DNA from 4 places in the Pseudomonas sp. LABIM340 genome. Region 2 is predicted to be linked to each of the others. Evidence: riboswitches for the same ligand, from Rfam matches in the RefSeq annotation. Region 2 holds a riboswitch; each other region holds the start of a gene.
The links. Region 2 has a riboswitch for cobalamin ahead of ABKS89_RS03490 (CbtB domain-containing protein). Riboswitches for the same ligand answer to the same signal wherever they lie in the genome.

Region 1 (7,721 bases), 740 kb from region 2:
GGCGGCGTCGAGATAGTGGTAGGCGTCGCCATCGAGCACCGTGTAGTGGCCGTAGTCGTCGTCCTGGGCGCTGACGATGGAGCCGACGTAGCGCGTGGCAAGGCCCGCGCCCCAGAGGTTGTCGTCATAGCCCAGGCGCACACGGGCGAAGAAGTGCGGGATGTTGTTCACCGTCACGCCTTCGCGGCTGTCCACCCGATTGCGCGTGGCGTCGGCGGAGACCTGCCAGTGCCGGCCGACCTGCCACTGGCCGTTGGCTTCCACGCCGCGCACGGTGATCTCGCCATTGCCGTTCACCCACTGGTCGCCCGCGAGGGTGATGAGATCGGTGATCTCGCGGCGGAACAGCGTGACGCTGCCGCTCCACGGCTGCTCGAACAGCTCGCCGGTGTAGTCCAGGCCCAGCTCGGCGTTGCGGCTGCGCTCGGGCTTGAGGTCGCGGTTGCCCACTTCGTCGCCCGGTTCGTTGACGAACAGTTGCTCGGCAGTGGGCAGCTTGAAGGCGGTGCCGAACTGGCCACGCAGCTTGAGCTGCTGCGTGAGGTCGTAGAGCGAAGTGAGCATCCACACGGTGGCGCCCTCGCCGCCGGAGATTTCCTCGCGGCGCACACCCAGGCTCGGGTGCCAGTCGGGCAGCGCCTCGATGTTCGGCCGCAGCTGGGCGTAGAGCGCGTGGGATTCAGCCTTGTCGTTGTCGATGATCAGCACATCGTCCTGGCCCTTGTACCACTGGTTGTCGTTGCCGAAGACCAGCTCGTGGCCACCCGCCAGCTTCGCCTTGCCTTCGAGCTGCGCGCCCCAGTCGGTGAAGCCCCAGTAGTCGTTGTGGTTGAGCACCTGGGTGCCGCCGCCCTGCAGGTTGTAGACGCGGTCGTAGCGGGTATCCCAGTCGTTGATGTGGGTCTTGGCGAACCAGCTGAAGTCATCGCCGACGCTCTGCTGGAAGGTCGCCGTGGCGATCTGCTGCACGCGGTTGTTGCTGGTGTGGTGGTTGGAAGTCGGCCGGGCGAAGTCCAGCTCGGCGTCGGCGTACTGGTAGAACAGCTCCAGCCGCGAGGCATCGCCGATGGCCTGGATGGCCTTGGCGCCGAACACATTGACGTCGTAGGAGCGACGCTTGTCGCTCACCGTGTCGGTCATGTCGCGGTCGCGGTAAGGCTGGTAGCCGTCGGAGCGGTTGTGGCTGACGTAGGCCATCAGGCCGAGGTCGCCCAGGCCGTTCTGCACGATCTTCTCGGCGCGGGCATCGCCGCTGCGACCCTTGAAGGTATCCAGGCCGAGGTTCACCTCGCCGGAAGCTTCGCGACTGCGCGCGCTGCGGGTGACGATGTTGATCACCCCGGACACCGCCTGGGTGCCGAACAGCAGGCCCTGGCCGCCCTTGAGCACTTCGATGCGCTCCACTGCGGTGGTCGGCAGGGTGTCGATGTAGATGCCGCCGTAGAGGCGGTTATTCAGGCGCACACCGTCCAGCAGGATCAGCGTATCGTCGTTGCGTCCGCCGAGCAGCGAGTAGGTGCCGTAGTCGAACGGGCCGTTCTTCGGCGCGACGAACAGGCCGGGCACATACATCTGCAGCACACGGGTGATGTCGGCGCTGGGGCCGGCGCGTTCGATCTGCTGGCGGTCGATGACCTCCAGCTTGCTGCCGTAGCGGGCCATGTCGGCCACGGTGGTGGACTCCACGGAAGGGCCGCTGACGATCTCATCGGCCAGGTCGAGCGGCGCCGCAGCGAGCTGCGAGCTGAGGGCACACAGGGAGAGAACGGGAGTCCAGCGCAGGGCGCGCCGGTTCAGGAACGAAGTATGTTGCAAGGTGATCGCCTCGAAATCGGGATTTCGCAGGCGGCGCAGCGAGACCCGGAACGAGCGCGCCCCGGGAACCGGCTCACGCCCGCCCACCGCGGGTTTGCCAAACAGGTTCCAGGCCGGTCTCCGGGCTTGCGAGGGTCATGAAACATCCGCCTTCCCATGCCTGAGCACAGTGGCCTAATGGATGTTCCGCTCGCTTACCGTTGCGGGGGCAGCGCCGGACTGATCGCACGAGGGCGACGCACCGGCTTCCCGTTTCACCCCACGCACGGCGGCGGGGGGCACCTGAAACGGGGCGAATCTGAACACTCGGCGGACGAAAGCGTCAAGCGCGGGGGTTGGGCAGGATGTTGCGAAGGCGGACGGGACGTGCGAAATCAGTGCCAGGGATCGTAGGTGCCGAAACTCCAGATGTGCCCTTCCGGATCGCGGCAGGTGAAACCCTGGCCGCCGTAATCCTCGTCCTTGATGTCGATGACGATCTGCGCGCCGCCGTCCACTGCCGCGCGGTACAGCACCTCGGCATCCTTCACCACCACGTAGATGCTCTGGGTGCAGCCGCCGATCTCGTCGGGCTGGCGCATCAGCCGGCCGTACTCGTTGTCGTGCAACGACCCGAGCATCACCAACCCACTGCCGTCGGCCAGCGCCAGCTGCGCGTGGGCGATACCGCCGTGGTCATCGGCGACTACCAACTGCCGCTGGAAACCGAAGGTGGCGCACAGCCAGTCGATGGCCTGGGGCGCATCGCGGTAGCGCAGGCAGGGAATGACGCTGGGGCGAGCGATGGGAGCTGGCGTGGACATGGCGGTCTCCGGCGGGAACAGGCGCGATGTTCTGAGCATAGTCGCCCGCTTTTCGCTGCTCAGCGCTACACGGCGACCAGCAGCGGCACGGGGAGCGACAGCGAAGCGCAAGTTCCTGCAAGACCGCTCCCGGCGCCGGCAGTAGTTTGGGCAGACCGATCCCAAGGAGAAAACCACCGTGACCCAACGCCAACCGATCAACCTGCGGGACAAGCTCGACCGCATCAGCGAAACCTGGCAACCACGGGTGATCGCCGAGATGAACGACTACCAGCTCAAGGTGGTGAAGCTGCAGGGCGATTTCGTCTGGCACAGCCACGCCGACACCGACGAGACCTTCATCGTGCTGGACGGCGAGCTGCGCATCGACTTCCGCGACGGCCCGCTGACCCTGCGCGCCGGCGAGCTTTACGTGGTGCCCCGTGGGGTGGAGCACAAACCCTATGCCGAGCACGAAGTGCAGCTGATGCTGATCGAGCCACGCGGCGTGCTGAACACCGGCGACCAGGGCGGCGAGCGGACGGCGGAAAATGATCGCTGGGTGTGACCGTCGATCACCTGCCCTGGTGACCGCCGATCAGCGGCCGCTCCCGCTTCGCTGGCTGCTGCTATGCCTGTCGGAAGAACGCCGCTCCCAGCCGGAGGCTGTCACGCCTGGGATACACAGGCGCGGCGCCGGCGGCGTTGCCGGTACGGGTCCGCGCCCATCAAAGCCCGGAGCCGGGCCGGAGGTGCGACATGCTTTATCTGGTGAACTGGACCATCCCCATCGAAAACCGCGACAGGATCATCCAGCGTTTCCTCAAGACCGGCGGCCTGCCGCCGCCCGGCGTGAAGCTGGTCGGCCGCTGGCACGCCATGGGTCACATGCTTGGCTTCGGCCTGGCGGAGGCCGAGAACCCGCTCGATGTGCAGCGCTGGATGCTGCAGTGGACCGACCTGATGCACCTGCAGGTACACCCGGCCATGACCGACGCGGAATATGCACCGCTGCTCGCGCAGATGCTGCAGCAGGCGGCGGACACGCCATCGGTCAGTCCCTGAGCGCAACCTCGGCTGGCTTGGCGCCGAAGCGCTTGCGGTAGTCGCTCGGCGCCATCCCGGTGATCTTGCGGAAAGTGCTGCGGAACGAGCCCGGATCGAGGTAGCCGACCGTATAGGCGATGTGGTCCACCGTGCCGTTGGTGAACTCCAGCAGCTCGCGCGCCTTGCCCACCCGCAGGTGCTGGCAGTACTCGGTGGGCTTGAGCCCCGTGGCGGCGCGGAAGCGGCGCAGGAAGGTGCGCTCCTCCAGCCCGGCCTGGGCGGCCATGGCGGCGAGGCTGACGTCCACCGCGCCGTTGCCCTGCAGCCAGTGCTGCACCTTGAGGATGGCGGCATCGCCATGCCCCAGCAGCGGCGAGAAATTGCTGCCGCATTGCTGGGCGCTGTCGCTGTGTTCGACCACCAGGAAACGCGCGGTGCGGTTGGCAATGCTCGGGCCGAGCAGGCGGTCGACGATGCGCAGGCCCAGGTCGGACCAGGCCATCAGCCCGGCGGAGGTGATCAGGTCGCCGTCGTCCACCATCGGCTTGTGCGCCTCCAGGCGCACGCGCGGGAAGCGTTTGCCGAAGGCCTCGGCACCACTCCAGTGGGCGGTGGCGCTGCGGCCGTCAAGCAGCCCCGCCTCCGCCACCAGCAGGCCGCCGATGCACACCGAGCCGACGATGGCGCCCTCGCCGTGGCGCGCGGCGAGCCAGTCGGTGAGGTTGCGCAGTGGCGCGGCGTCGGGCAGCCCGAACAACGAGGGCGGCACCAGCACGGCGACCAAGCGACTGTCGGCGCCTGGATGCGTGTCGAATACACGCCGCGGCTCACCGCCGTCCTCACCGGACCAATGGCTGACGCGCAGTGCCGGCAGCTGCTGCGCGGCTTCTTCGCTGGCGATGCGCTCGGCCACCGCGAACAGGTCGGTGAGCCCATGCAGCGCCGCCGTCTGCACACCGGGATAGAGCAGCAACCCGATCTCGACGACGCTCCGTTCCACAACCATTGTCAGTTTTCCCCCGGTTATTGTCGTTCCGCCTGATCCCCGCACGGCGCGCGGCGAACCATACTGGTCGCACTTCCTCACCACTCAATAAGGAATTCGGAAATGGCCAAGCAAGCGCTCATCCTAGTGGATATCCAGAACGACTACTTCCCTTCCGGCAAGTGGCCGCTGGTCGGCATCGAAGCCGCCGCCGACCAGGCCGCCAAGGTCCTCGCCGCGTTCCGCGAACGCGGTGACCTGGTGGTGCACGTGCGCCACGAATTCGAAAGCGCCGACGCTCCGTTCTTCGCCCCCGGCAGCGACGGCGCGAAGATCCACGGCAAGGTCGCCAATCTGCCCGGCGAGCCGGTGGTGCTCAAGCACTACGTCAACTCCTTCCGCGACACCGACCTGAAGGCCATCCTCGACCAGCACGGCGTGGAATCGCTGGTGGTGGTCGGCCACATGAGCCACATGTGCGTGGATGGCGCGGTGCGCGCCGCCGCCGACTTCGGCTACCCGGTGACCGTGCTGCACGACGCCTGCGCCACCCTGGACCTGGAGTTCAACGGCGTGAAGGTTCCGGCAGCCCAGGTACACGCGTCCTACATGGCGTCCCTGGCTTTCGCCTACGCCGAGGTGGTGTCCACCGCCGAGTACCTGAACCGCTGATTCACTGAGATGGGTGACTCTCCTGTAGGAGCGCGCCATGCGCGCGATCGCGCGCAAGTGCCGTTCTAAAAAGCGGCCCGCTCCTACAGGGGGCGCACCGGGCTCGATCCGAGCAAAAGCACGACCAGCCCCAAGTATCGGGAAAAGGATGAGGCCCGCTTTACTGGCTTTCCGCTATGATCGACGCTCGATCGCCTGCCGATAAGGACATCCCATGAGCGTTTCTTCGATCATCACCCTCGCCATCATCGCTGGCGTCATCTTCCTGCTGATCAGCGTATTCAACCGCCTGGTGGCGCTGCGCAACCGCTATCAGAACGCCTTCGCGCAGATCGAGGTGCAGCTCAAGCGCCGCTATGACCTGATCCCCAACCTGGTGGAAACCGCCAAGGCCTACCTCAAGCACGAGCGCGAGACCCTGGAAGCGGTGATTGCCGCCCGCAACGCGGCGGTCGCTGGTCTGAAAGCCGCTTCCGAGCAACCCGGCGACGCTGGCCGCATGGCGCAACTGGCCGCCGCCGAGAACGCCCTGGGCGGTGCCATGGGCCGCCTGAACGTAACCCTGGAAGCCTACCCGGACCTCAAGGCCTCGCAGAACCTGCAGCAGGTCAGCGAGGAGCTGTCGAGCACCGAGAACAAGGTGGCCTTCGCCCGCCAGGCCTACAACGACGCGGTGATGGAGTACAACACCTACCGCCAGTCGTTCCCCGCCAACTTCCTCGCCACCACCTACGGCCACAGCAAGGACGCCAGCCTGCTGGAGTTCGAGGACAGCAAGGCCATCCAGGCCGCGCCGAAAGTCGCCTTCTAAACCCTCGGCGCAGGACGCGCGATGAACTTCTTCGAACACCAGGACCGCGCCCGCAAGCAGACCGGGCGCCTGGTCCTGCTGCTGACCGTTGCGGTGGTCTGCCTGGTGACCATCACCAGCTTCGCCCTGGGCTGGCTCTGGCGTCACCTGGGTGAACCGGCGCTGCACCTGACCTCCCGCGCCTCCCTGCCCGACCCGGAGCTGTACCTCTCGGTGGCCGCCGTGATCATCGGCGTGGTCGTGCTCGGCGCGCTGTACAAGCAGGTGCAATTGAGCGCCGGCGGCAAGGTGGTGGCCGAGAGCCTGGGCGGTCGCCTGCTCAACCTCAGTGCCGGCAATGCCGATGAGCGCCGCCTGCTCAATGTCGTCGAGGAGATGGCCCTGGCTTCCGGCTCGCCGGTGCCACCGGTTTATGTGCTGGAAGACGGCTCGATCAACGCCTTCGCCGCCGGGCTGACGCCGCGCGATGCAGTGATCGGCATCACCCGTGGCGCCATCGAGCAGCTCGACCGCAACGAGCTGCAGGGCGTGATCGCCCACGAATTCAGCCATATCCACCACGGCGACATGCTGCTCAACACGCGACTGACCGCCCTGCTCCACGGCATGCTCCTGCTCGGCCTGATCGGCGGCATGCTGCTGCGCGGCTGGAGCGAAACCAGCACCGGCATCCGTGTCAGCAGCCGGAGCAGCAGCAACGACAAGAACGGCGGCGGCAGCGTGGTGCTGCTGGTGATCGGCGCCGGCGTGGTGCTCTATGTGCTGGGCTATGTCGGCACCTTCTTCGGCCAGCTGATCAAGGCGTCGGTGAGCCGCCAGCGCGAGTACCTGGCCGACGCCTCGGCGGTGCAGTTCACCCGCGATCCCTCGACCATCGCCGGCGCGCTCAAGAAGATTGGCAGCAACCCGCTGGGCGCCCTGCTCAGCGCGCCGCGCGCCGCCGAGTTCAGCCACATGTACTTCGGCGATGGCGTGGGCAGCAGCTGGTTCGACACCCACCCGCCGCTGAAGGATCGCATCCGCCGCGTCGATCCGGGCTGGGACGGCCGCTACCCGAAGTTCGAGCCGCGCCTGGACGTGGCACTGATGAACCAGGACGCCTGGACTGCCGCCGTCACCGGCCAGCCTTACCAGCCCAGCGCCGTGGAAGTGGCCGTGGCCGCCGTGGGCGCGCCGACTGCCGCCCACCTGCTGGAAGCGCGCAGCACCCTGCAACGCCTGGACGAGCGCCTGCAGCGCGCCGCCCATGACAGCGAGGGCGCCGAGGCATTGATCTACGGCCTGCTGCTGGACAACGAACCCGGCCTGCGCACGCGCCAGCTGGAAGAGATCAAGAAGCGCCTGAACCTGAGCCTGGCGCTGCAACTGGACCTGCTGGAAGAGTCGCTGCTGCGACTCGATCCCGGCCAGCGCCTGCCGCTGCTGGACCTGGCGATGCCGGCGCTCAAGCAACTGGACGCCAAGGCCTTCCTCGCCCTGCGCGAGAACATGGCGCTGCTGATCAAGCTGGACGGCAAGGTAAAGCTGCTGGAATGGACCCTGCTGCGCATCGTCGAACGCAACCTGCGGCCGGGCAGCGGAAAGATTGGCAACGTGCCGCTGGCGGAGC
Region 2 (7,721 bases):
ATGGTCGCCGTGCCCCACACCGAGAGGCCGAGCTGGCGCAGGTGGTCGCCGTGGTCCTGCAGGTGGCGTTCGAGCAGGCGGCTGGCGGACTGGAAGCCGAGGCGGAAGGCGGTGGGCGTGGGCAGGTTGCGCACGTCCACGGTGAAGAAGTTGCGCCCCGTGGGCAGCACGTCGACCCGCCCGCGGCTGGGCGCGCCGCTGGGGCCGGGTGGGACGAAGCGGCCGTCGAGGCCGGCGAGCAGGTGGCCGATTTCGCTGGCGCCGCAGGCGTCCAGGGTCGGGGCGATCTGCTGCTGAAGTTGCGCGAGGACCGCCGCGCTGGCGCTGCCGGGTGCGCTGACGATGCCGTCGATCAGGCGCAGGGCGAACAGCTCCAGACGCTCGCGGGTGTCGCCGTTGCTACGCCAGGGTTCGTCGCTCACGGCGAGCAGCACATCCGGGCGCGGGCCCTCCCAGGCCTCGGCGAAAGCTTCGTCCAGCGGGTCGCGCCCCAGTTGCAGATCGTCACTCAGCGCGCGCAGCAGGCTGGCGTTGCCGCCGCGCCCATCGCCTCGCGGGATGCGCACCAGCGACAGCAGCGTGTCGCGGCGCAGCTCGCCTGCGGGCGATTCGCCGAACACATGCAGGCCATCGCGAATCTGCGATTCCTTGAGGTCGCACAGGTAGGCGTCCAGCTGCGGCAGCCAGCTTTCCGCATCGTCGCTCAGTTGCAGGCCCAGCTCGCGGTCCAGCGAGGTTTCGCGCACCAGCGTGAGGATGTCGCCACGCAATTCGGTGGCGCGGCGCGGGTCGAGCAGGGAGGCGTCGTAGTACTCGTCGGCCAGGCGTTCGAGGTCGCGCAGCGGGCCGTAGTTTTCCGCGCGGGTCAGCGGCGGCATCAGGTGGTCGATGATCACCGCCTGGGCGCGACGCTTGGCCTGCGCGCCTTCGCCGGGGTCGTTGACGATGAACGGGTAGAGGTTCGGCAGCGCGCCGAGAATCGCGGCCGGCCAGCATTCCTCGGAGAGCCCGACACCCTTGCCCGGCAGCCATTCGAGGTTGCCGTGCTTGCCGACGTGGACCACCGCGTCGGCGCCGAATACCTCGCGCAGCCAGAAGTAGAACGCGAGATAACCGTGTGGCGGAACCAGCGACGGGTCGTGGTAGATCGCCGCAGCGTCGAGCTGGTAGCCGCGCGCCGGCTGGATGCCGACGAAGCCGAGGCCCAGGCGCAGGCCGGCGACCATCATGCGGCCGCTGCGGAACATCGGGTCCTGCTGCGGTTCGCCCCAGCGTTCGCGCACGGCTTGCTGGTTGGCTTCGGGCAGGCGCGCGAAGCAGGCGAGGTAGTCGTCCAGCGCCAGGCTCTGCGCGCAGGGGCGCAGGTCGAGGCTGTCGAGGTCGTTGCTGACACCGCCGAGAAGCTGTTGGATCAACGCGGTGCCGGAGTTGGGCAGGCCGGCGACCGGATAGCCCTGGGCTTCCAGCGCGCGCAGGATATTCAGCGCGGCGGCCGGCGTGTCCAGGCCGACACCGTTGCCGATGCGCCCGTCACGGGTCGGGTAATTCGCCAGGATCAGCGCCACGCGCTTGTCGGCGTTGGCCTTGCGCGAGAGCAGCATCCAGCGCCGTGCCAGCTCGGCGGTGAAGTCCATGCCGGGAAGATGCGGCAGGTAGCAGACCACGTCGCTCTGGCTGCGCTCGCTGCGCCAGGCCAGGCCCTTGAAGCTGATCGGCCGGGTGATGATGCGGCCGTCCAGCTCCGGCAGCGCGACGTGCATGGCCAGGTCGCGCGGGCCGAGGCCCTGCGGGTTGGCGTGCCAGAGGTCGTGATTGTCCAGCGAGCAGATGGCTTGCAGCACCGGCACGTCGCGTCGGAAGGGCCGGTCCTGCGGCGCTTCCGGGTTTGACTGGGCGAAGCCGGTGGTATTGATGATCAGCTCGGCGTCGGCGGCATCCAGCAGGTTTTCCACCGCCTCCAGGCAGGCGACCTCCTTGAGGCTGGCCACGGCGATGGGCAGCGGGTTGATGCCCTGGGCCTGCAAGCGTTCGCAGAAGGTGTCGATGAAACCGGTGTTCGCCGCTTGCAGGTGCGTGCGATAGAACAGCAGCGCGGCGACCGGGCACTCGGGGCCCCAGTCGGCCTGCCAGCGGGCGAGGTCGCTGCTGCCAATCTGCGGGTGATAGACCGCCACGCGCGGTAAGGTCTGTGGCTCGCTCCAGGCGTAGTCACGCTGCAGGTGACGGCTGGCCAGGCAGGCGAAGAACTGCCGGGCGTTTTCCATGCCTCCCTGGCGCAGGTACTGCCAGAGACGCTCGGTATCCTCAGGTGGGACGCTGCACAGGGCGCCGAGTTCGGGGTCGGGCTTGTCGTCGCCGGGCACCGCGATCAGCGTGGCGCCGCGCTCGGCCAGCGCCGCCAATTGCTCCATGCCGTAGCGCCAGTAACCGACGCCGCCGTGCACCGAGATCAGGATGACCCTGGCGTGCTGCAGCACCTCGTCGATGTAGAGGTCCACCGAGGCGTGATTCTGCAGCTGCATGGGGTTGGCCAGGCGCAGGCTCGGGTAGTCCTCCGGCAGCTCGCGCGCCGCCTCGGCGAGCAGCGCCAGGTGCGAGTCGCCGCTGCAGAGGATCACCAGCTCGGCGGGCGTCTGGGCCAGGTGGGCGATGCCGTCGTCAGGGACGAAGCCGCCGGGTTGGGTGCGCAGCAGGTGCATGGGCTTGCTCGGTTCGGGCTGTTTGTAGGATGGGTGGAGCTTGCGATACCCATCACCGCCGGTGGGTATCGCTGCGCTCCACGCCACCCTACGAAGTCATCAGGTCAGGGCAGTACGCAGCTCGTTGGCGATGGTGTCCTGGTCCAGCTCCTGGCCGATCACCACCAGGCGGGTGCCGCGGGTTTCGTCGCTGCGCCAGGCGCGGTCGAAGTGCTTGTCGAAGCGTTTGCCTACGCCCTGAACCAACAGGCGCATGGGCTTGCCGGGGATGGCGACGAAGCCCTTGATGCGCAGCACGGCGTGGCGCTCGACCAGCGCGTTCAGCGCATCGAGCAGGGCGCGCTCTTCCACTTCCGGCAGGTCGACGTGGAAGGAGTCGAACTCGTCGTGGTCATGATCGTCATGGCCTTCGTGGTCGTGGTGGGTCGGGCGGCTGTCGATGTGCAGCTCGGCCTCGGCGTTCAGCCCCAGCAGCACCGAGAGCGGCAGCTGGCCGGAGTTGGCTTCGACGATCTTCACCGCCGGCGGCAGCTCCTCGGCGACTTCAGCGCGCACGCGGGCCAGGGCTTCGGCGTCCAGCAGGTCGGCCTTGTTCAGCACCACCAGGTCGGCGCTGGCCAGCTGGTCTTCGAAGAGTTCGTGCAGCGGCGATTCGTGGTCCAGGTTCGGGTCCTGCTTGCGCTGCTCGTCCACCTGCTCGGGGTGGGCGGCGAAGGTGCCGGCGGCCACGGCCGGGCTGTCGACCACGGTGATCACCGCGTCAACGGTGCAGGCGTTGCGGATTTCCGGCCACTGGAAGGCCTGCACCAGCGGCTTGGGCAGGGCGAGACCCGAGGTCTCGATGAGGATCTGGTCGAGGTCGCCACGGCGCGCTACCAGTTCACGCATCACCGGGAAGAATTCTTCCTGCACGGTGCAGCACAGGCAGCCGTTGGCCAGTTCGAAGACGCGGCCGACCGCTTCTTCTTCACTGCAACCGATGGAGCACTGCTTGAGGATTTCGCCGTCGATGCCCAGCTCGCCGAATTCGTTGACGATCACCGCGATACGGCGGCCTTCGGCGTTATCGAGCATGTGGCGGAGCAGGGTGGTCTTACCGGCACCGAGGAAGCCGGTGACGATGGTGACGGGGAGTTTGGCCAGGGTTTTCATGCGCGCCTCGCAAGCGAAATTGGGAGGGCGGATGAAGGGCGCGCGCGCGGGTTCGCCGCGCAACGAAGGTCGCCACCGGATCACCCCGCCCGGTTGTCTTGATGCTGCTCGAGGCAGGTCTCCTGGCTCACAGCCTTTTGTTGTCTCCTCGCCTTCCCGCCCGAATCGGCAGTGGCGTGTGAAGAGACAGGCTGTTCACAGTTGCGGGGGCAGCCGTGGCGCATCCGAAGATTTCCACGTTCCCTCTTAGCTCCGGCCAGTGCCGGAGAACCTCGAAGGGAGGAAGGCTACGCAGCGCGGCCGGGCCGGTCAATCGCCGGGGATCGGTTGACGCCTGCAGGCGAGCGTGGTCTGCTTGCGCGGTTTCAGGTGTCTCGCGCCGACGCGCGCGAGGTGAAACGGGAAGCCGGTGCGTCCGCAAGGACCAGTCCGGCGCTGCCCCCGCAACGGTAAGCGCATCGAGGGTCGTCAGTAGCCACTGTGCCAAGGCATGGGAAGGCTGACCCATCCGGCGAGAGTCTCTCGCTGGCGTCGCAAGCCCGGAGACCGGCCTGGAATCCTTCGTTTTGGCAACCCGCGGTGGGCGGGCGCAGGCCGTGGCGCGACCGATCCGGCGCGTTCGAATGCGTTCAACCTCTGCGTTCTCACTCTAGATTTCAGAGGGAACGTTCATGTCCAGCAGCATCCTGACGCAACAGGCGTCGAGCACTTCCATCCCCCTTTCCAAGCGCATCAGCCTGGCCGTCGGCGCCAGCCTGCTCGGTGCGCTGCTGGTGTATTTCGCCGGCTTCTCGCACATCGACGCGGTACATAACGCCGCCCACGATACTCGCCACAGCGCAGGCTTCCCCTGCCACTGATGCGGTTCTGAGTTCAATCGGCTGCGCGTCGGCCAGGCTGCGTTGGAGAATCGCCGTGGACTGCTCATGGACAACAGTCCACTCCGCGTCCCCGGCGATCCTCCGCCTTGCCTGGCTCTAGCTCGCTCGATTCGATGGCTCGGAGAAGGAAAAGGAAAAAACTCATGATCAAACGTATCGCCCAGACCGCCGGTTTCGCCGGTCTGATCGCCGCGCTGGTGCTGACCGTAGTCCAGCTGCTGTGGGTATCCCCGCTGATCCTCAAGGCGGAAACCTATGAGAAATCCGATCCGGCCGCCGCGCTGGTCGAGGAGCACGCCCACGAGCATGCCGACGGTGCTGCTGCGGGCCACCACCATGACGCGGAGGCCTGGGAGCCGGAAGACGGCTGGCAGCGCATCCTCTCCACCACCGGCGGCAACCTGGTGGTCGCGGTGGGCTTCGCCCTGATGCTGGCCGGCCTGTTCACCCTGCGCGCGCCGGGTAAAACTTCCGAAGGCTTGCTCTGGGGGCTGGCCGGTTTCGCCGTGTTCACCCTCGCGCCGTCCCTCGGCCTGCCGCCGGAAGTTCCCGGCACCGCCGCCGCCGACCTGACTCTGCGGCAGACCTGGTGGATCGGCACCGCCGCCGCCACCGCCGCCGGCCTCGCGCTGCTGGTGTTCGGCCGTCACTGGGCGCTGCGCATTGTCGGTCTCGCCCTGCTGGTGGTGCCGCACGTGGTCGGCGCGCCGCAGCCGGAAGTGCATTCCAGCCTCGCGCCGGAAAGCGTCGCCCACGAGTTCATCGTCGCCTCGCTGGTCACCAACGCCGTGTTCTGGGCTGCCCTGGGCCTGGTCGCCGCCTGGATGTTCCGCCGCTTCGCGCCGTCGACCTGATTCGCCGCTATGCTCGACCCCGCAGCCGGCCTGGCCGTCTGCGGGGTTTTTATTTTGATCTGCAAGGAGAGCGACCATGACACTGGTTGCCGGCCTCGGTTGCCGCCGGGGTTGCCCGCTCGATGAACTGCGCGCCCTGCTGCGCGATATGCTGGCCGAGGCCGGGCTGGAGGAGTCGAACCTCACCGCCCTGGCCAGCGCCACGCTGAAGGCCGACGAGGAGGGACTGACAGCCCTGGCCGCCGCCCTCGATCTGCCGCTGGCGCTGTTCACGCCGCAAGAGTTGGCGGCCTGCGAAAAGCGCCTGGGCGACCCTTCCGAAACCGTGCGCACGGCCACCGGCAGCGCCAGCGTGGCCGAGGCGGCGGCATTGCTGCAGGCCGAGGCGCAAGGCGGTGCTGCGGCACGCCTGCTGGTAGGCAAGCGCCGCAGCGAGCAGGCCACCTGTGCGCTGGCCTTCATCCCCATCGAACCCGCACAGGAGCCGTCATGACGGTCTACTTCATCGGCGCCGGCCCCGGCGATCCCGAGCTCATCACGGTCAAGGGCCAGCGGCTGATCCGCACCTGCCCGGTGATCCTCTATGCCGGCTCACTGGTGCCGCCGGCCGTGCTGGAAGGGCACCGCGCCGAGCGCGTGGTGAACACCGCCGAGCTGAACCTGGAAGAGATCGTCGCGCTGCTGGCGCAGGCCCAAGCCGAGGGCAAGGACGTCGCGCGAGTGCACTCCGGCGATCCCTCGCTGTACGGCGCCATCGGTGAGCAGATCCGCCACCTGCGCGAACTGGGCATCGCCTACGAGATCGTCCCTGGCGTCACCGCGACTTCCGCCTGCGCGGCGATTCTCGGCTGCGAGCTGACCCTGCCGGATATCTCCCAGACGCTGATTCTCACCCGCTACGCGAGCAGGACGCGGATGCCCGAAGGCGAGTCGCTGGCGGAACTGGCGCAGCACCGAGCGACCCTGGCCATTCACCTGGGCGTCGGCCAGTTGGCGAACATCGTCGCCGAGCTGCTGCCGCACTACGGCGCGGACTGCCCCATCGCGGTGATCCACCGCGCCAGCTGGCCGGACCAGGACCAGGTCACCGGCACCCTCGGCGACATCCTGCCAAAGGCAGAGGCCAAGGGCTTCCGGCGCACCGCGCTGATTCTGGTGGGCAAGGTGCTCGGGGCGGAGGGGTTTGCCGATTCGTCGCTGTACAGCGCGGGGCATGCGCATCTGTATCGGCCGTAGCGAAATCAGTCGGCTGGCAGCGGCCGCGATCCAAGGCTCTGGGCGAAGCGCAACAGGTAGCCGTCCGGGTCCTGGACGAGGAAATTGCGCTCCCCGTACAACTGTTCGTCCTGCCGGTACCAGCGATCCTCAACGGGTTTGCGTAGCGAGATACGCGCCTCGTTCAGTGAACTCACCAGCGCCTGAATATCGGGGCAGCGGATGGAGAAGTTGATGCCTCGTCCCAGTGGTGGGTCCAGTGGGCGCACGCTCCATGGCGAGTCGGAATGCCAGTCCTGCTCCAGCATGAGCTGGCTGTCGCCAAAGGAAAGAAAGGCGAAGTCGTCTTCGCGGCGCTGGTACTCGATGGCGAAACCGAGCACCTCGCAGTAGAAGTGCAGGCTTCTCGTCAGGTCCGCGACGATCAGCTCCGGCACCAGGGCGTTCATCTTCAGCATGTCGGTGTTCTCACGCCAGCCACTGATCCCCGCGCGGCAGCATCCCGCGCCGCAGGTACCAGCGCACCCACAGGTGCACGCCGAGCGCGGCGCTCACTGTGAGCAGGATCATCAGGCCTTCCGCTTCCATGGCAGCTTCCCTCGTCCGGGTTTCCTGCCTGACAGGGTAGGCCTGCGACAAAGCGCCGCACAGATACAGATCGTTTCCGAATGTGCGGATCAGTCCGGCTGCCGCTCTACAGCGAGTGAATGATCCGCCCGAGGGTTTCCATGGCCTGTTCGCTGGCCGTGGTCCACGGGTGGCCATAGTTCAGGCGCAGGCAGTGGCCGAAGCGCCGCGTCGCCGAGAAGATCGGCCCCGGCGCGAGGCTGATGCCCTGGGCATGGGCGAGCTGGAACAGCTTGAGCGCGTCGATGTGCTCGGGCAGCTCCAGCCACAGGAAGTAGCCGCCGCTGGGCCGG
Region 3 (7,721 bases), 2.4 Mb from region 2:
GATGGCGCAGGACAGCGAGGCCAGGTCCATGTTCGGCAAGGTGCGGCGGCCGAAGACGTGCGCCTCGCGGCCATCCATCAGCGCGGCCACCAGTACTTCGGCGCAGTCGAGCACGCCCTCGACCTTGAGCCGCATGAACTCGTCGGAGCGCTCGCCCAGCGCCTCGGCGGTGCGCACGCGCTCTTCTTCCACCAATCCGTGGATCGACTGGCGAAGCTCCCGCGAGGTGACGCGGATGAACCGCCACGGCTGCATCAGTCCGACGCTGGGCGCCTGGTGCGCCGCTTCGAGCAGGCGTGCGAGCAGTGCGGGCGCCACCTCGCCGCCGCTGAAATGACGCATGTCGCGGCGCTCGGCGATGGCGCGGTAGAGCGCGGTGCGCTCCTCAAGGCTGTAGGCGTGCTCGGTCATGGTCTCAGCAGCGCTGCTGCGGCGTCCGGGTCGGACGGCAGGTAGAAGTGGATGTAGGAGGCGGTGAGCCGGCCACGGCGGAACACCGCTTCGGCCACCGGTTTGTCGTTGGGGCAGACGCCTCGGGCCAGCGGCTCTTCGCTGCCGTCCAGCAACGAGTGGTGGAAGGTGTGCCCGCGCAGGGTGCCTTCGGGCAGCGTCACCGCCTGCAGCGCCAGCGCGGCAAGGCGCTTCTGCATGCGCGCCTCGCCCGGCAGCAGGCCAAGCAGTGGCGCGCGCTCGCCAGCCACGTCGGTCAGTGCGTCGAGCAGATAGAGCATGCCGCCACACTCGGCGAGGATCGGCTTGCCCATCTCGTGGTGCGCGTGGATGGCCTGGGCCATGGCGCGGTTCCCGGCCAGCGCCTGCAGGTGCAATTCCGGGTAGCCGCCGGGCAGATAGAGGCTGTCCACTTCCGGCAGCGCCTGGTCCCGCAGCGGCGAGAAGAACACCAGTTCGGCGCCCAGCGCGCGCAGCAGGTCGAGGTTGGCCTGATAGAGGAAGGCGAAGGCGTTGTCCCGCGCCACGCCGATGCGCACGCCATCGAGGCGGGAGAACTCGCGGCGCGGCTCGGGTGCGGCAAAGCTCACCGGCAGGGGCAGCTCGGTACTGGCGCTGGCCGCCAGGGCATCGGCGGCGGCGTCCAGGCGGGCGTCGAGGTCAGCCAGCTCGTCGGCCTGCACCAGGCCGAGGTGTCGGCTGGGCAGCTCCACTTCGGTATCGCGCGGCAGCGCGCCATACCAGCGAATCCACTCCGGCAGGCTGTCGCGCACCAGGTCGCGGTGACGCTGGCTGCCGATACGGTTGGCGAGCACGCCGGAGAACGGCAGGTCGCTCTGGTAGGTTGCCATGCCAACGGCCATGGCGCCGAAGGTCTGCGCCATGGACTGGCCGTTGATCACCGCCATCACCGGCACATTGAAGCGCCGCGCCAGGTCGGCCGCAGACGGCGAGCCGTCGAACAGACCCATCACACCTTCGATAAGGATCAGATCGGCCTCGCCGGCCGCCTCCCAGAGCAGGCGGCGACTCTCTTCCTCGCCAACCATCCACAGGTCCACCTGGTAGACCGGCGCGTCACTGGCGCGGGCAAGGATCATCGGGTCGAGGAAATCCGGGCCGCACTTGAATACCCGCACCTTGCGCCCAAGGCGCGTGTGCAGGCGCGCCAGGGCGGCGGTCACGGTGGTCTTGCCCTGCCCGGAAGCCGGGGCGGCAATCAGCAGTGCGGGGCATTGGCGCGAGGTCATACGACGCGCTCCGCCACAACGGGATGCATTAGAACTCCACCCCTTTCTGCGCCTTGATGCCGGCCTTGAAGGCATGTTTCACCAGGCCCATCTCGGTCACGGTGTCGGCGGCCTCGAGCATCGCCGGCTGCGCGCCGCGGCCGGTGGCGACCACATGCTGCATGGGTGGACGCGCGGCGATGTCGGCCAGCACGGTGTCCAGCTCCAGGTAGCCGTGCTTGAGGGCGATGTTCACCTCGTCCAGCACCACCAGGCCGACCTCGGGGTCGGCCAGCAGCTGGCGCGCCACGTCCCAGGCAAACTGCGCCTTGGCGATGTCGCGCTGGCGGTCCTGGGTTTCCCAGGTGAAGCCTTCGCCCATCACGTGGAAGCTGACCTCTTCGGGGAAGCGGCGGAAGAACGCCTCTTCGCCCGTGGTCGCGGCGCCCTTGATGAACTGCACCACGCCTACCTTCATGCCATGGCCAAGCGCGCGGGCGACCATGCCGAAGGCCGAGCTGCTCTTGCCTTTGCCGTTGCCGCTGTTGACCAGGAACACGCCGCGCTCACCCTGGGCCTGGGCGATCTTCTCGTCGACCACCGCCTTCTTGCGCTGCATGCGCGAGCGATGGCGCTCGTCCTTTTCCGGGGATTCAGTCATGGGAAATTGCTCCTGAAAGGGATTGCACAGGCGTCAGGCTGCCGGCCGGGTGGCAGCGAACGAGGAATGGAATGGGCAGAGACGAACCGCCGGCGCGCGTCGGCGCCAGACGATAGAGGCCGCCCAGCGCAAAGGCTGTCGACCTGGGGAATAGGGATTTCACCTGAAGGATTCTCCGCCGCTCTCACCCGCGCGGCACTGACCAGTCGGGGCAGGCGGAGGACGGCAACGCGCGGCGCGCAGCGCCGACGTCGGCAGCGCCTCCCGCGATGCCATGCGATGCAGCAGGCCGGTCTCCGGGCTTGCGAGTGACGCCGTGAGGCTGTCGATGAACCGCGCCTTCCCATGCCGTGGCACAGTGGCTGTCTGCGGTTCGAAGCTCGCTTACCGTTGCGGGGGCAGCGCCGGAATGGTCGATTGCGCATCGATTTCACCGGCTTCCCTGTTTCACTCGCGGCTTGCGCCGAGAGCACCTGAAGCAGGCGCGCAGCTTAGTGGCTGGCGGCCTGGGGCGTCAATTGAACAGGATGTCGCCGGGCTTGTCCCAGCACCAGGCAGCCGCTCTACAATGCGACACACCTGTCCAATCATGGCACTGTGTAACTCCGCTAGAATGCGAACCATGACGATGACCGCCCAGCCCGGCCAGCTTCAGCTCGACACCTCCGCCAGCCCACCGCTGATGTACGTCAGCGGCGACTGGACGCTCGCGCATTTCTCCGCGCTGGAGGCCCAGGTAGCCGCCCAGCGCCAAGCCGAGTCCCCCGCCGCGCTGGATTTTGCCGGCCTCGGCGCGCTGGACACCGCCGGTGCCGCGCTGCTCGCCGAGATCATCGGCGGCGCGCGCATGAGCCAGCTGGAACAGATCGCCCGCAATCTCCCCGCCGAACGCCAGGCACTGCTGCGCGCCGTTGGCAGCGCCATCACTCAGTGCCGCCTGGACGAAAAATCGCCGGAGCCGGGCAACGCGCTGGTCGATGTGCTGGAGCGCATCGGCATCGCCACCCTGACCTTCCGCGAACATCTGGTGGGCCTGCTCGGCTTCATCGGCCTGACCCTGCAGACACTGCTGCGCAATCTGTTCCGCCCGCGGCGCTGGCGGCTCACCTCGCTGGCCGCGCACATGGAAGAAACCGGGCTGGACGCCGTGCCCATCGTCGCCCTGCTGACCTTCATGGTCGGTGCGGTGGTGGCCTTCCTGGGCGCCACCGTGCTGCAGAAATTCGGCGCACAGATCTACACCGTCGACCTGGTGGGCTTCTCCTTCCTGCGCGAATTCGGCGTGCTGCTCACCGCGATCCTGCTTGCCGGCCGCACCGCCAGCGCCTTCACCGCGCAAATCGGCTCGATGAAGGCCAACCAGGAAATCGACGCCATCCAGGCCCTGGGCCTCGACCCGGTGGAACTGCTGGTGTTGCCGCGCGTCCTGGCCCTGCTGCTGACCCTGCCGATGCTGACCTTCCTGGCGATGATCTCCGGCATCTTCGGCGGCGGCGTGGTCTGTGCCCTGGCCCTGGATATCTCGCCGCGCATGTTCCTCTACATGCTGCAGAACGACATCGCTGTGCAGCACTTCCTGGTGGGCATCGTCAAAGCCCCGGTGTTCGCCTTCATCATCGCCGTGATCGGCTGCCTGGAAGGCTTCCGTGTCAGCGGCAGCGCACAGTCGGTGGGCGAGCACACGACCTCCAGCGTGGTCCAGTCGATCTTCGTGGTGATCCTGCTGGATGCGGTCTTCGCGCTGTTCTTCATGGAGATGGGCTGGTGAGCGAACCGATCATCGTCGTCCGCGACCTCGCCAACCGCTTCGGCACCCACGCCGTGCACGAGCACCTGGACCTCGACGTGATGAAGGGCGAGATCCTCGGCGTGGTCGGCGGTTCGGGCACCGGCAAGTCGGTACTGCTGCGCAGCATCATCGGCCTGCGCCAGCCCAGCGAAGGCAGCGTGCATGTGTTCGGGCAGAACCTGCCGGCGCTGTCCACGCTCGAGCGTTCGAAGCTGGAAAGGCGCTTCGGCGTGCTGTTCCAGAACGGCGCGCTGTTCTCCTCGCTGACCGTGAGCGAGAACATCTGCCTGCCGCTGATCGAGCATGCCGGGCTGTCCCGCGCCGATGCGCAGTTCATGGCCAAGGTGAAGATTTCCCTTGCCGGCCTGCCGCCGGATGCCGGCGGCAAATACCCGGCCGAGCTCTCCGGCGGCATGGTCAAGCGCGCCGCCCTGGCCCGCGCCCTGGCGCTGGACCCGGACATCCTGTTCCTCGACGAACCCACCGCCGGCCTCGACCCCATTGGCGCGGCGGCTTTCGACCAACTCATCCTGACCCTGCGCGACGCCTTCGGCCTCACGGTGTTCCTGGTCACCCACGACCTGGACACCCTCTACACCATCTGCGACCGCGTCGCCGTGCTGTCGCAGAAGCGCGTGCTGGTGGTGGGGCCGCTGGACCAGGTCGCCCGGACCGACGACGCCTGGGTGCAGGAATACTTCCACGGCCCGCGCGGCCGTGCTGCGCTGCAGGCCACCGAACACCTGCGGGAGGAAAGCTGAATGGAAACCCGTGCCCATCACGTGCTGATCGGCCTGTTCACCCTCGTCGTGTCGATCGGCGCGCTGCTCTTCGCCCTGTGGCTGGCGCAGTCGAGCAACGACCAGAAGTACAAGATCTACGACGTGATCTTCAACGAGGCGGTAACCGGCCTGTCCGAGGGCGGCACCGTGCAGTACAGCGGCATCCGCGTGGGTGACGTGGTGTCCCTGCGCCTGGACCCGAACGACCCGCGCAAGGTCCGCGCCCGCATCCGCGTCTACGACAGCACGCCGATCCGCGAGGACACGCGCGCCAAGCTGGCCCTCACCGGCGTCACCGGCCAGGCCATCATCCAGCTTTCCAGTGCCGCCCAGGACAGCCCGCCGCTGGCCAGCAAGGACGGCGAAGTGCCGGTGATCAAGACCATCCCCTCGCCCTTCGCCAAACTGCTGGCCAACGGCGAGGACATCGCAACCAACATCAACAACCTGATCAACAACGTGAACCGCATGTTCTCCCAGGAGAACGTCGATCGCATCAGCCGCACCCTGGACCACATCGACCAGGCCACCGGCGTGGTCGCCGAGCAGCGCGACGACATCCGCCAGACCTTCAAGGAACTGGCCGCCGCCAGCGAGCAGGCGCGCATCACCCTGGCCAACGCCAGCCAGTTGCTCGAACGCGCCAACCAGACCCTGGGCGGCAAAGGCCAGGACATCCTCGACGACACCCAGAAGACCCTCGCCTCCCTGCGTACCAGCAGCGAGCGCGTAGAACAACTGCTGGGCAGCAACTACGACTCGGTGAATGGCGGCCTCAATGGCCTGGGCGAAATCGGCCCGGCGATCCGCGAACTGCGCTCCACCCTGGAAGACCTGCGCGGCGTCACCCGCCGCCTGCAGGAGAACCCCACCGGCTACCTGCTCGGCCGCGAGCGCAACAAGGAGTTCCAGCCATGACCGCCCTTCCCCGCCTGCTCGGCGTCGCCGCCCTGGTCAGCCTGCTGGGCGCCTGCTCGATCCTCCCGGAAGCGGAGAGCCCGGACTTCTACCTGCTGCCAGCGGCCCAGCAGCCGGCGCGCAGCACTGCCGCAGTGAACTGGTCATTGCGCATCAGCGCCCCCAACGCCAGCCTGGCGCTGGACAGCAACCGCATCGCCGTAGTCCCGCAGGGCAACCAGCTGAGCAGCTACCAGGGCGCGCGCTGGAGCAACCGCGCACCGGGCCTGCTGCGTGACCGCCTGCTCGACGCCTTCACCGCCAACGGCAGCGTGCGCGCCCTGAGCAGCGACGAAACCAGCCTGCAGGCCGACCTCGACCTGACGGGCGAGCTGCGCGCCTTCCAGAGCGAGTACCAGAACGGCAAGCCGGTGATCCACATCCGCTATGACGCGCGTCTGGTGCGCACGCTCGGCCAGCGTATCGTCGCCTCGCGCACCTTCGAGGTCCGCCAGTCGGTGGACGGCAAGCAGGTGCCCGAAGTGGTCAGCGCCTTCGGCAAGGCAGCCGACCAGCTTTCCGCGCAGGTAGTGGAGTGGACGTTGCAGCAGGGGCAGCAGCAGAAGTTCACGCCGCCTTCCCCTTAAGAGGACTCAGCGACAGTGGTAGGGGCTTTCGCCTTCCAGCTCCTGATCCGTTTCCACGTCCTTGATGGTGACGATGGCCTTCGGATAGACCGAGCAGAGTGAGTTGCGCACCGTATAGATGCCGCTGCCATGGGCGAGGAACTTGCCCTTGCTCAGGGCCTTGCCGGACTCGTCACGGGCGCTGACTTCGTAATTGCCGGTCATGGTGATGCAGCCGGCGAGCGCCAGCAGGGAAAGGACGGGAACGAGGACTTTCATGGATTCTCCTTGGACGCGAGGCGCTCCTTCTGCCAGGGCATAGGGCGCGGGTGTCGATCCGTGACGGGTTCGCGAGTGCGGGAAGGCCAGCCAGCATGGCAAGGCCGATGCGGATACGACCGATGCCGGCCGCCGCAGTTCAGCCAGCGCCCCCGCAAGAGCGCCGGCCGACGGTGTTTCAGACGAGAGGTTGCCTCAGCGCTTGCCCATCGAGCGGCGCGAGCCACGCGGATGCGGCGGGCGGTACTCGGCCTGGTCGTGAGGCTTGCGGTGCTGGTAGGCGGTTTTCGCCTGCTGCTGCGCAGCCAGTGCGGCCTTGGCCAGCTCGGCCAGGGAGAGTTTGGGTTGTTCCTGCGCGTTGTCGGCGCTTTCGTCGCGGGGCGGCTGCTGAGAGGACGTCATGGGTAGACCGGTTCTGAAAGGTTTGAATCGGCGCACATGATAGCCGAAGTCGCCCTCTGCCGGCTGCCCGCCCGCACGAACGGCGCGGGCAGGGCCTTCAAGCGGCACGCAAAGCCATCAGCTCGGCGGGAACAGCGTGTCCGGGCGGGTTACGTACTCGGTCGCCTCGGCTTCGGTCATCACCCAGATCTGGCTGATTCGACTGTCCAGTCCCATCTTGATGCCGACGAACTTGCCGGCGATCTTCGGCAGCATGCCGTAGACCATGAAGCGGTTGTCCTCATCACGGATGCGGATGCTGACCGACAGCGGGTAGCTGATGGTCTTCTGGTACAGCCCGATGGTGATCACCTGGCGCAGCAGGCTCGGCTTCGGCCGCTTGAGGGTGATCACCGGATAAACCGCACTGTCGACGAACCCCACCATCATCCCCGAGGGAATCACCCGGTCGGCCAGCGCCGGGCTGCTCAGCCCCAGCATCAGGGCCAGTGCGCCGAGCAGCTGAAGCGTCCAGCGTTGCAGCGAAGCGCGTGAAAGTACTGCTGATGTCATCGGATTTCCCGCCCTGGTTTTCCTGTTTTCGTTATCGCCCGGTTATGGATTCCG
Region 4 (7,721 bases), 130 kb from region 2:
TAGGGGCGTGCTTCGCCCATGAAGTCCATCGGGCTGGTCGGGCGCAGGTAGTCGCCCAGGGTGTAGTCGCGGTCCAGGGCGTTATCCAGCTTCAGGTCGAAGCGAATCTCGTCGCTGGCCAGCCAGCTGGTGCGCAGGTCGAGCACGCCGTAGCCGGACAGCTCGCGGGTGTTGGCCGCATCGTCGTAGCGCTGGCTGACCGCACGCCAGGTGCCGCCGACGCCGAAGGCGCCGAACTGGCGATCCAGGTCCAGGCTCAGGGTGCGCCGCGCGCGGTACGGCAGGGTGTGGCCGGTGTCGCGGTCGCGCGGGTCGATCAGGCTCAGGCCGAGCGCGGCCTGCCAGCCGAGCACGTCGCGGGCGACGCTGGCCTCGAAGCCATTGATGCGCGCCTTGTTGATGTTCTCGGGCTGGTTGCTGGTGCTGTCCCAGGCGATCAGGTCGTCGATCTCGGTGCGGTACAGCGAGGCTTCCAGGTGCGTTCCTTCGATGTCCCCGCGCCATTGCAGCTCGTAGGTCTTCGAGGTCTCGGCCTTCAGGTCCGGGTTGCTCGCGCCGGGGTAGTAGAGGTCGCTGAAGGTCGGCGCGCGAAAGCCTTCGCCGTAACTGGCGATCCAGGTCTGGTTGTCGCCCACCGGCAGGCTGAAGGCGGCGTTCCAGCTGTTCTGGCTGCCGTAGGCCTGGTTGTTGTCGTGGCGGATACCCAGCTCGGTGCCGAAGCTGTCGCCCTTGAAGCTGTGCTGGGCGAAGAAGGCGCGGTTGCTGCGCTGGTCGTCGGCGAAGGCGGTGGTGCCGTCGACCTTGTCTTCGTACCAGTCGGTGCCCAGGGCGAGCTGGTTGGCGTCGTCCAGTTGCAGGCGGTTGATCCAGCTCGCCGAGTGGCGGGTGGTTTCCAGCGTGCCGTTGTTCCAGCTGTCGGCGGCACCCACGGCCTTGTTGCGGTCGAAGCTGCGGCCCAGCTCCAGGCGGCTGTTCCACATCTTGGTGATCTGGCCGTCGAGGTAGGCGCTGTAACTGCTGACGCGGAATTCGTCGCGGGGCGAGCCCGGCTCGAAGTTGTAGGCGTCGTCGTATTCGTTCTTGCCGCGCTGGTCGTTGAGGTTCAGGCCGGCCTTCCAGTCCTCGCTGAAGCGATGGTCCAGGTTCAGGTGTACGGCCTTGTTGCGCTGGGCATCGTGGTCGTTGTCGGCACCGACGTTGTCGCTGGTGCGGTCCCAGCCCTGGCTCTCGTCGAGGCTGCCGCCGAGGTTGTAGCGGGTCTGCTCATTGCCGCCGGACAGGCTCAGGCTGCGCTCGAAGGTGCCGTGGCTGCCGGCGGCCAGGCGTACTTCGGGGTGCAGGCCGGCTTCGCCGCGACGGGTGAAGATCTGGATGACCCCACCGATGGCGTCGGCGCCGTACAGCGCGGAACGTGGGCCGCGGGTCACTTCGACGCGCTCGATGCTGTCGATGCTCAGGTAGTCCAGGCGGGCGATTCCGCTGCTGGCCGAGGCGACGCGCTGGCCGTCCACCAGGACCAGGGTCTGCGCGGTGCTGGTGCCGCGCACGGAGTACGAGACCACGCCGCCGGAGCTGCCCATCTGCACGCCGGGCACGCGGGCGAGCAGGGCGGGCACGCTGCGAACTTGCAGCCGCTCGATGTCGGCACGGGTGAATACGCTGTTGGCCGAAGTGGCTTCGGCACGCGGCTGGGCCTGGCGTGCGGAGGTGATCACCTGGTCGGAGAGCCGGTAGATGTCGTCGGCGGCGAAGGCCAGGCCGGGCAACAGGCTGGTGGCCAGGGCGAGTCGGGTCAGTTTCATGGAACGTCCTCAAAAGCGGTCGGATGACTTTCGAGGAGGGCGTGGCAAGGGCGGCAGGCCGCACTTGACGGTGCGGCCCTCCGCAACACCTGTCGGGGCGTGTCGAGGGCGGTCTCCGGGCTGCCGACGTCACATCGCCGCCTTCCCGCATTCAGCAGTGGCGGATGGCGATGCTGCGCTCCTTAAGGGGCGCGTCGGTTACCGTTGCGGGGGCAGCGCAGGTCTTTCACCTGCTTCCCGTTACCTCGAACGAAAACGGGCGCACCTTAGTCGGTGCGCCCGTCACTGGCAATACTCCCGGGGAGGGATGCGCCGATCGGTCTCAGCGGTTGCCGAGGGCATCCAGGCGCGCCTTCACCGAGGCTTCGATGCCGGCGGCGTCTAGCCCGCACTCCGCGAGCATCTGCGCGGGTTTGGCGTGCTCGACGTAGTAGTCCGGCAGGCCCAGGTGCAGGATCGGCTGCTGCAGGTTCTCGCGGGCGAGGAATTCGCTGACGGCGGCGCCGGCGCCACCCATCACCGAGTTCTCCTCGATGGTCACCAGCAACTCGTGGCTGGCGGCCAGTTGGCGCACCAGCTCTTCGTCCAGCGGCTTGACGAAGCGCATGTCGGCAACGGTGGCATCGAACTGCTCGGCCACTTTCAGCGCTTCGGCCAGCTGCACGCCGAACACCAGGAAGGCGACCTTGCCGGCCTTGCCTTCGCGGCGCAGCACGCCCTTGCCGATCTCGACCGGTTCCAGCGCCGCCTCGATGGGGGCGTTGGGGCCGGTGCCGCGCGGGTAGCGCACCGCCGCCGGGCCTTCGAAATGATGGCCGGTGGTGAGCAGCTTGCGCAGTTCGTTCTCGTCGCTGGGGGTCATCACCAGCATGCCGGGAATGCAGCGCAGGTAGGAGAGGTCGAAGCTGCCGGCGTGGGTCGGGCCGTCTTCGCCCACCAGACCGGCGCGGTCGATGGCGAACAGTACGTCGAGGTTCTGCACCGCGACGTCGTGGACCAGCTGGTCGTAGCCGCGCTGCAGGAAGGTGGAGTAGATCGCCACCACCGGCTTGGCGCCATCGCAGGCCATGCCGGCCGCGAGGGTCACGGCGTGCTGCTCGGCGATGGCGACGTCGAAGTAGCGGTCCGGGAATCGGTCGGCGAAGGCGACCAGGTCGGAGCCTTCCTTCATTGCCGGGGTGATGCCGACCAGGCGCGGGTCCTGGGCAGCCATGTCGCACAGCCACTGGCCGAATACGCTGGAGTACTTCGGCCCGCCGGCCTTCTTCGGCACGGCGTGGGCGGGGGCGCCCTCGGGCTCCAGCTTGGTGATGGCGTGGTAGCCGATCGGGTCGATCTCGGCCGGGCCGAAGCCCTTGCCCTTCTTGGTCACCACGTGGAGGAACTGCGGGCCCTTGAGGTCACGCATGTTGCGCAGGGTGGCGATCAAGGTTGGCAGGTCGTGGCCGTCGATGGGGCCGATGTAGTTCCAGCCCAGCTCCTCGAAGAGCGTGCCGGGGACCAGCATGCCCTTGGCGTATTCCTCGGTGCGGCGGGCGATCTCCCAGGCGCCGGGCAGGCGCGAGAGCACCTTCTTGCTGCCTTCGCGCATGCTGCTATAGGTGCGGCTGGAAAGGATCTTGGCCAGGTAGTTGGACAGGCCACCGACATTGTTCGAGATCGACATGTCGTTGTCGTTGAGGATCACCAGCATGTCGGCCTTGACCTCCGACGCGTGGTTGAGCGCCTCGAAGGCCATGCCGGCGGTGAGTGCGCCGTCGCCGATCACCGCCACCGACTTGCGACCGGAGCCCTGCATGCGCGCGGCGATGGCCATGCCCAGGGCGGCGCTGATGGAGGTGCTGGAGTGGCCGACGCCAAAGGTGTCGTACTCGCTCTCCGAGCGGCGCGGGAAGGCGGCCAGGCCGTCCTTCTGGCGCAGGCTGCCCATGCGCTCGCGGCGACCGGTGAGGATCTTGTGCGGGTAGGCCTGGTGGCCGACGTCCCACACCAGGCGGTCGTCCGGGGTGTCGAAGACGTAGTGCAGGGCGACCGTCAGTTCGATGACGCCCAGGCCCGCGCCGAAGTGCCCGCCAGTCTGGCCGACGCTGTACAGCAGGTACTGGCGCAGTTCGTCAGCGAGGGTCAGCAGCTCCGCTTCGCCCAGGCGACGCAGTTCGACCGGCGTGCTGGCGCGGTCGAGCAGGGGCGTGGCAGGGCGCGCGCGGGGAATCTCGTGAAACGTCGTGGGCATCAGGCTGATCGTTATGAGAAGGCAAAGATGCGGAAGTTTACCTGATGCGCGGAAATGGCCCAAGCAACGTGGGGCCAATCCTTTGGACGACCGGATGGTCGGGATGTTGTCGTCAGGCTGTGCCGAAATCGTCGTCGCTGCCGGCGATTGCGCGCAAGCGGGGCCGGGCGCGAGACTCCATGGTAGACCGATCACCGACCGGCGGCGGTTTGCCGCAGGCTTTTGTTGCAATCTGAGGAGAATGGCGTGGCCCGACTGACCCTGGATGAACTGCGCGAACTGTCGGTGGCGATCCTGCGCCACAACGGCTTCAGCGAACCCCACGTACAGGCGGTGACCGACACCGTGCTGGCCGGCGAGCGCGACGGCTGCACATCCCACGGCGTCTGGCGGCTGCTGGGCTGCATCCATACCGTGCGTGCCGGCAAGGTGGTGGCCGATGCCGTGCCGGAACTGTCCGAGCCCGCGCCGGCACTGGTGCGCGTGGATGCCAAGGGCGGCTTCTCGCAATGCGCCTTCGATCTCGGCCTGCCGAAGCTGGTGGAGAAGGCCCGCAGCCAGGGCCTGGCTGCGCTGGCGATCAACCATTGCGTGCACTTTTCGGCGCTGTGGGTGGAGATCGAGCGGATCACCGCCCAGGGCCTGGTCGCGCTGGCGGTTACTCCGGCCCAGGCCTATGTCGCGCCGGCTGGCGGGACTCGGCCGTTGTTCGGCACCAACCCCATCGCCTTCGGTTGGCCGCGCGCAGAGAACGATCCCTATGTCTTCGACTTCGCCACCACGGTGGTGGCGCGCGGGGAAATCCAGCTGCACGAGCGCGAGGGCAAGGCGATTCCGCTGGGCTGGGGCATCGATGCCCAGGGCAACCCCAGCACCGACCCGAGCGCGGTGCTCGATGGCGCCATGCTGACCTTCGGCGGGCACAAGGGCTCGGCGCTGGCGACCATGGTCGAGCTGATCGCCGGCCCGCTGATCGGCGACCTGACCAGTGCGGAATCTTCGGTATTCGACGAAGGGACAAAATCCTCGCCCTACCACGGCGAGTTGCTGATCGCGCTGGACCCGGCGCGCTTCCTCGGCGGGGATGCCCCGCAACATCTGGCTCGGGCGGAGAAGCTGTTCGAGTCCATCGTCGACATGGGCGCGCGGCTGCCGTCGCAGCGGCGTTTCGCGGCGCGCCAGCGCAGCCTGGCCGAGGGTGTGGAGATCAGCGATTCGCTGTATGCCGATTTGCGCAAGCTGCTGGAGTAACGCCGCTCCTACAGGTCCCTTCTGCGGATGGGGCCGCGAGAGCGTAGGGCGGATAACGCTGGCGCGTTATGCGCCCTACGGCTAAGCGCAGTCCTCGAACCTGTTTCCGACATAAAAAAGCCCCGGCGCAAGGCCGGGGCTGAGCATCGGCGCGGGACTGGCCGACAGTTCACTCCCGCGCCGACGAACCCTCAGCGAGTCACCGCACTGCGCGTCGTCTCGCCATCCACCAGCCGCGCGATACCCAGCGGGTTGGCGTCCTTCAGCGCTTCGGGCAACAGCGCGTCCGGGTAGTTCTGGTAGCACACCGGGCGCAGGAAGCGGTCGATGGCCAGGCTGCCGACCGAGGTGCCGCGTGCGTCGGAGGTGGCCGGGTAGGGGCCGCCGTGGACCATCGTGTCGCAGACTTCCACGCCGGTCGGGTAGCCGTTGATCAGCAGGCGCCCGGCCTTGCGCTCCAGCACCGGCACCAGCGCGGCGAAACGCGACAGGTCCTCGGCTTCGGCGATCAGCGTGGCGGTGAGCTGGCCGTGCAGGCCGTCCAGCGCGCGACGCAGCTCGGCATCGTCGGCCACTTCGACGACGATGGTGGTCGGGCCGAAGACTTCTTCCTGCAGCAGCTCCTCGCCTGCCAGCAGCAGTTCGGCCTTGGCCTGGAACAGCTGCGGCAGGGCCTGGTTGCCTTCCTGCGGCTGACCGGCGAGGTGGCGGATGGCGGGGTGGGTGAGCAGGCGGGCGATGCCTTTTTCGTAGCTCTTCAGGGTGCCGGCGTTGAGCATGGTCTGCGCCGGGCGCTGGCCGATCTCGGCGATCAGGTTGGCGACGAACAGGCTGAACGCCGGCGAGGCGATGCCGATGACCAGGCCGGGGTTGGTGCAGAACTGGCCGCAGCCCATGACGACCGAATCCACCAGCTCGCGGGCAATCTTCTCGCCGCGTGCTTCCAGGGCGGTGGGCAGCACCAGCACCGGGTTGATGCTGCTCATCTCGGCAAACACCGGGATCGGTTGCGGACGCGCGGCAGCCAGGTCGCACAGTGCGCGGCCGCCCTTGAGCGAGCCGGTGAAGCCGACCGCCTGGATCGCCGGGTGCTTCACCAGCGGTTCGCCGACGCCGGCGCCGTAGATCATGTTGAACACGCCGGCCGGCATGGTGGTGGATTCGGCCGCGCGGGTGATTGCCTCGCCGACGAATTCGGCGGTGGCCATGTGGCCGCTGTGGGCCTTCACCACCACCGGGCAACCGGCGGCCAGTGCAGCGGCGGTATCGCCACCGGCGGTGGAGAAGGCCAGCGGGAAGTTGCTGGCGCCGAACACGGCCACCGGGCCGACGCCGGTGCGGTACTGGCGCAGGTCCGGGCGAGGCAGCGGCTGGCGCTCGGGCAGCGCGCGGTCGATCCGCGCGCCGAGGAAATCGCCACGGCGCAGGACCTTGGCGAACAGGCGCATTTGATTGGCGGTGCGGCCACGCTCGCCCTGGATGCGCGCGGCGGGCAGCGCGGTCTCGCGGCAGACGGTGGCGATGAAGTCGTCGCCAAGGGCTTCGAGTTCGCTGGCGATGGCGTCGAGGAACTGCGCGCGGCGCTCCGGCGACAGGGCGTTGTAGGCCGGGAAGGCGGCTTCGGCGGCGCGGGCGGCGGCGTCGACTTCAGCCTCGGTGGCCTGGAGGAATTCCCGGGGCAGGGCTTCGCCGGTGCTGGCGTCGAGGCTCTGCAGGCGGACAGTGCCGGCGCCGATGCGCTGGCCGGCGATGAAGTTGTGGGCGGTCATGGGCAGGCTCTCTGGGGCTGGATTTCGGTGTGGCGTAGAGCCCCTCTCCCCAGCCCTCTCCCTGAAGGGAGAGGGAGTGTCCGAGTGGCTTTGGCGGCCGTGCTTTGCTGATGCCTTGATTGCAGGCGGAGCACGCGGGTTCCCTTTACGCCGAACCAGTTCCCTCTCCCTGAAGGGAGAGGGTTAGGGAGAGGGCGCGGCTGACCGGGGGCTCAGGTGTCCCGGCTGGCACGAAACGCTCTCAACTCTGCTGTGTTTACCTTAGAGCCCCACATCCGGCAGCTTCGGCCGATTGGCCAGCGCCTTGGCCATGATCGTCTCCACATGCTCGCGATCAGCACCTTGCAGCGCCAGGCGCGGCGGGCGGGTGAGGGCGGTGCCGCGGCCGGCGATCTCTTCGCAGAGCTTGATGCACTGCACCAGGTCCGGGCGGGCGTCGAGGTGGAGGATCGGCATCAGCCATTCGTAGATCGGCATGGCTTCTTCGTAACGACCCGCCTTGCACAGGCGGAAGATGGTCTCGCCTTCCTGCGGGAAGACGTTGGACATGCCGGAAATCCAGCCCTCGGCGCCCACCGCGATGCTTTCCAGAACCACGTCGTCGAGGCCGGCGAAGAGGATGAAGCGGTTGCCGACTTCATTGCGCACGTCGATGAAGCGGCGGGT

Region 1: linked by a shared signal. The riboswitch ahead of ABKS89_RS06890 (TonB-dependent receptor domain-containing protein) and the one ahead of ABKS89_RS03490 (CbtB domain-containing protein) in region 2 are both predicted to bind cobalamin.
Region 3: linked by a shared signal. The riboswitch ahead of cobO (cob(I)yrinic acid a,c-diamide adenosyltransferase) and the one ahead of ABKS89_RS03490 (CbtB domain-containing protein) in region 2 are both predicted to bind cobalamin.
Region 4: linked by a shared signal. The riboswitch ahead of ABKS89_RS04150 (TonB-dependent receptor domain-containing protein) and the one ahead of ABKS89_RS03490 (CbtB domain-containing protein) in region 2 are both predicted to bind cobalamin.

What each region holds. Positions count from the first base shown of each region.
Region 1 covers NZ_CM200227.1:1,448,691-1,456,411, reverse strand. Annotated here, with positions in the region: gene ABKS89_RS06890 (TonB-dependent receptor domain-containing protein) at 1-1,815, opposite strand, end outside; cobalamin riboswitch at 1,910-2,116, opposite strand; gene ABKS89_RS06885 (VOC family protein) at 2,190-2,618, opposite strand; gene ABKS89_RS06880 (cupin domain-containing protein) at 2,797-3,165, shown strand; gene ABKS89_RS06875 (DUF3303 domain-containing protein) at 3,357-3,662, shown strand; gene ABKS89_RS06870 (GlxA family transcriptional regulator) at 3,652-4,650, opposite strand; gene ABKS89_RS06865 (cysteine hydrolase family protein) at 4,753-5,301, shown strand; gene ABKS89_RS06860 (LemA family protein) at 5,516-6,112, shown strand; gene ABKS89_RS06855 (M48 family metallopeptidase) at 6,134-7,721, shown strand, end outside.
Region 2 covers NZ_CM200227.1:709,489-717,209, forward strand. Annotated here, with positions in the region: gene cobN (cobaltochelatase subunit CobN) at 1-2,699, opposite strand, end outside; gene cobW (cobalamin biosynthesis protein CobW) at 2,799-3,851, opposite strand; cobalamin riboswitch at 3,947-4,141, opposite strand; cobalamin riboswitch at 4,202-4,420, shown strand; gene ABKS89_RS03490 (CbtB domain-containing protein) at 4,523-4,711, shown strand; gene ABKS89_RS03495 (CbtA family protein) at 4,876-5,586, shown strand; gene ABKS89_RS03500 (cobalamin biosynthesis protein) at 5,663-6,079, shown strand; gene cobM (precorrin-4 C(11)-methyltransferase) at 6,076-6,822, shown strand; gene ABKS89_RS03510 (bleomycin resistance protein) at 6,828-7,259, opposite strand; gene mapR (GntR family transcriptional regulator MpaR) at 7,496-7,721, opposite strand, start outside.
Region 3 covers NZ_CM200227.1:5,026,524-5,034,244, forward strand. Annotated here, with positions in the region: gene bluB (5,6-dimethylbenzimidazole synthase) at 1-411, opposite strand, end outside; gene ABKS89_RS23115 (cobyrinic acid a,c-diamide synthase CobB) at 408-1,700, opposite strand; gene cobO (cob(I)yrinic acid a,c-diamide adenosyltransferase) at 1,729-2,340, opposite strand; cobalamin riboswitch at 2,611-2,832, opposite strand; gene ABKS89_RS23125 (ABC transporter permease) at 2,963-4,108, shown strand; gene ABKS89_RS23130 (ABC transporter ATP-binding protein) at 4,105-4,890, shown strand; gene ABKS89_RS23135 (MlaD family protein) at 4,891-5,829, shown strand; gene ABKS89_RS23140 (ABC-type transport auxiliary lipoprotein family protein) at 5,826-6,455, shown strand; gene ABKS89_RS23145 (hypothetical protein) at 6,462-6,713, opposite strand; gene ABKS89_RS23150 (hypothetical protein) at 6,909-7,115, opposite strand; gene ABKS89_RS23155 (hypothetical protein) at 7,233-7,667, opposite strand.
Region 4 covers NZ_CM200227.1:841,587-849,307, forward strand. Annotated here, with positions in the region: gene ABKS89_RS04150 (TonB-dependent receptor domain-containing protein) at 1-1,802, opposite strand, end outside; cobalamin riboswitch at 1,909-2,083, opposite strand; gene dxs (1-deoxy-D-xylulose-5-phosphate synthase) at 2,125-4,035, opposite strand; gene ABKS89_RS04160 (Ldh family oxidoreductase) at 4,282-5,286, shown strand; gene ABKS89_RS04165 (aldehyde dehydrogenase (NADP(+))) at 5,478-7,055, opposite strand; gene ABKS89_RS04170 (dihydrodipicolinate synthase family protein) at 7,317-7,721, opposite strand, start outside.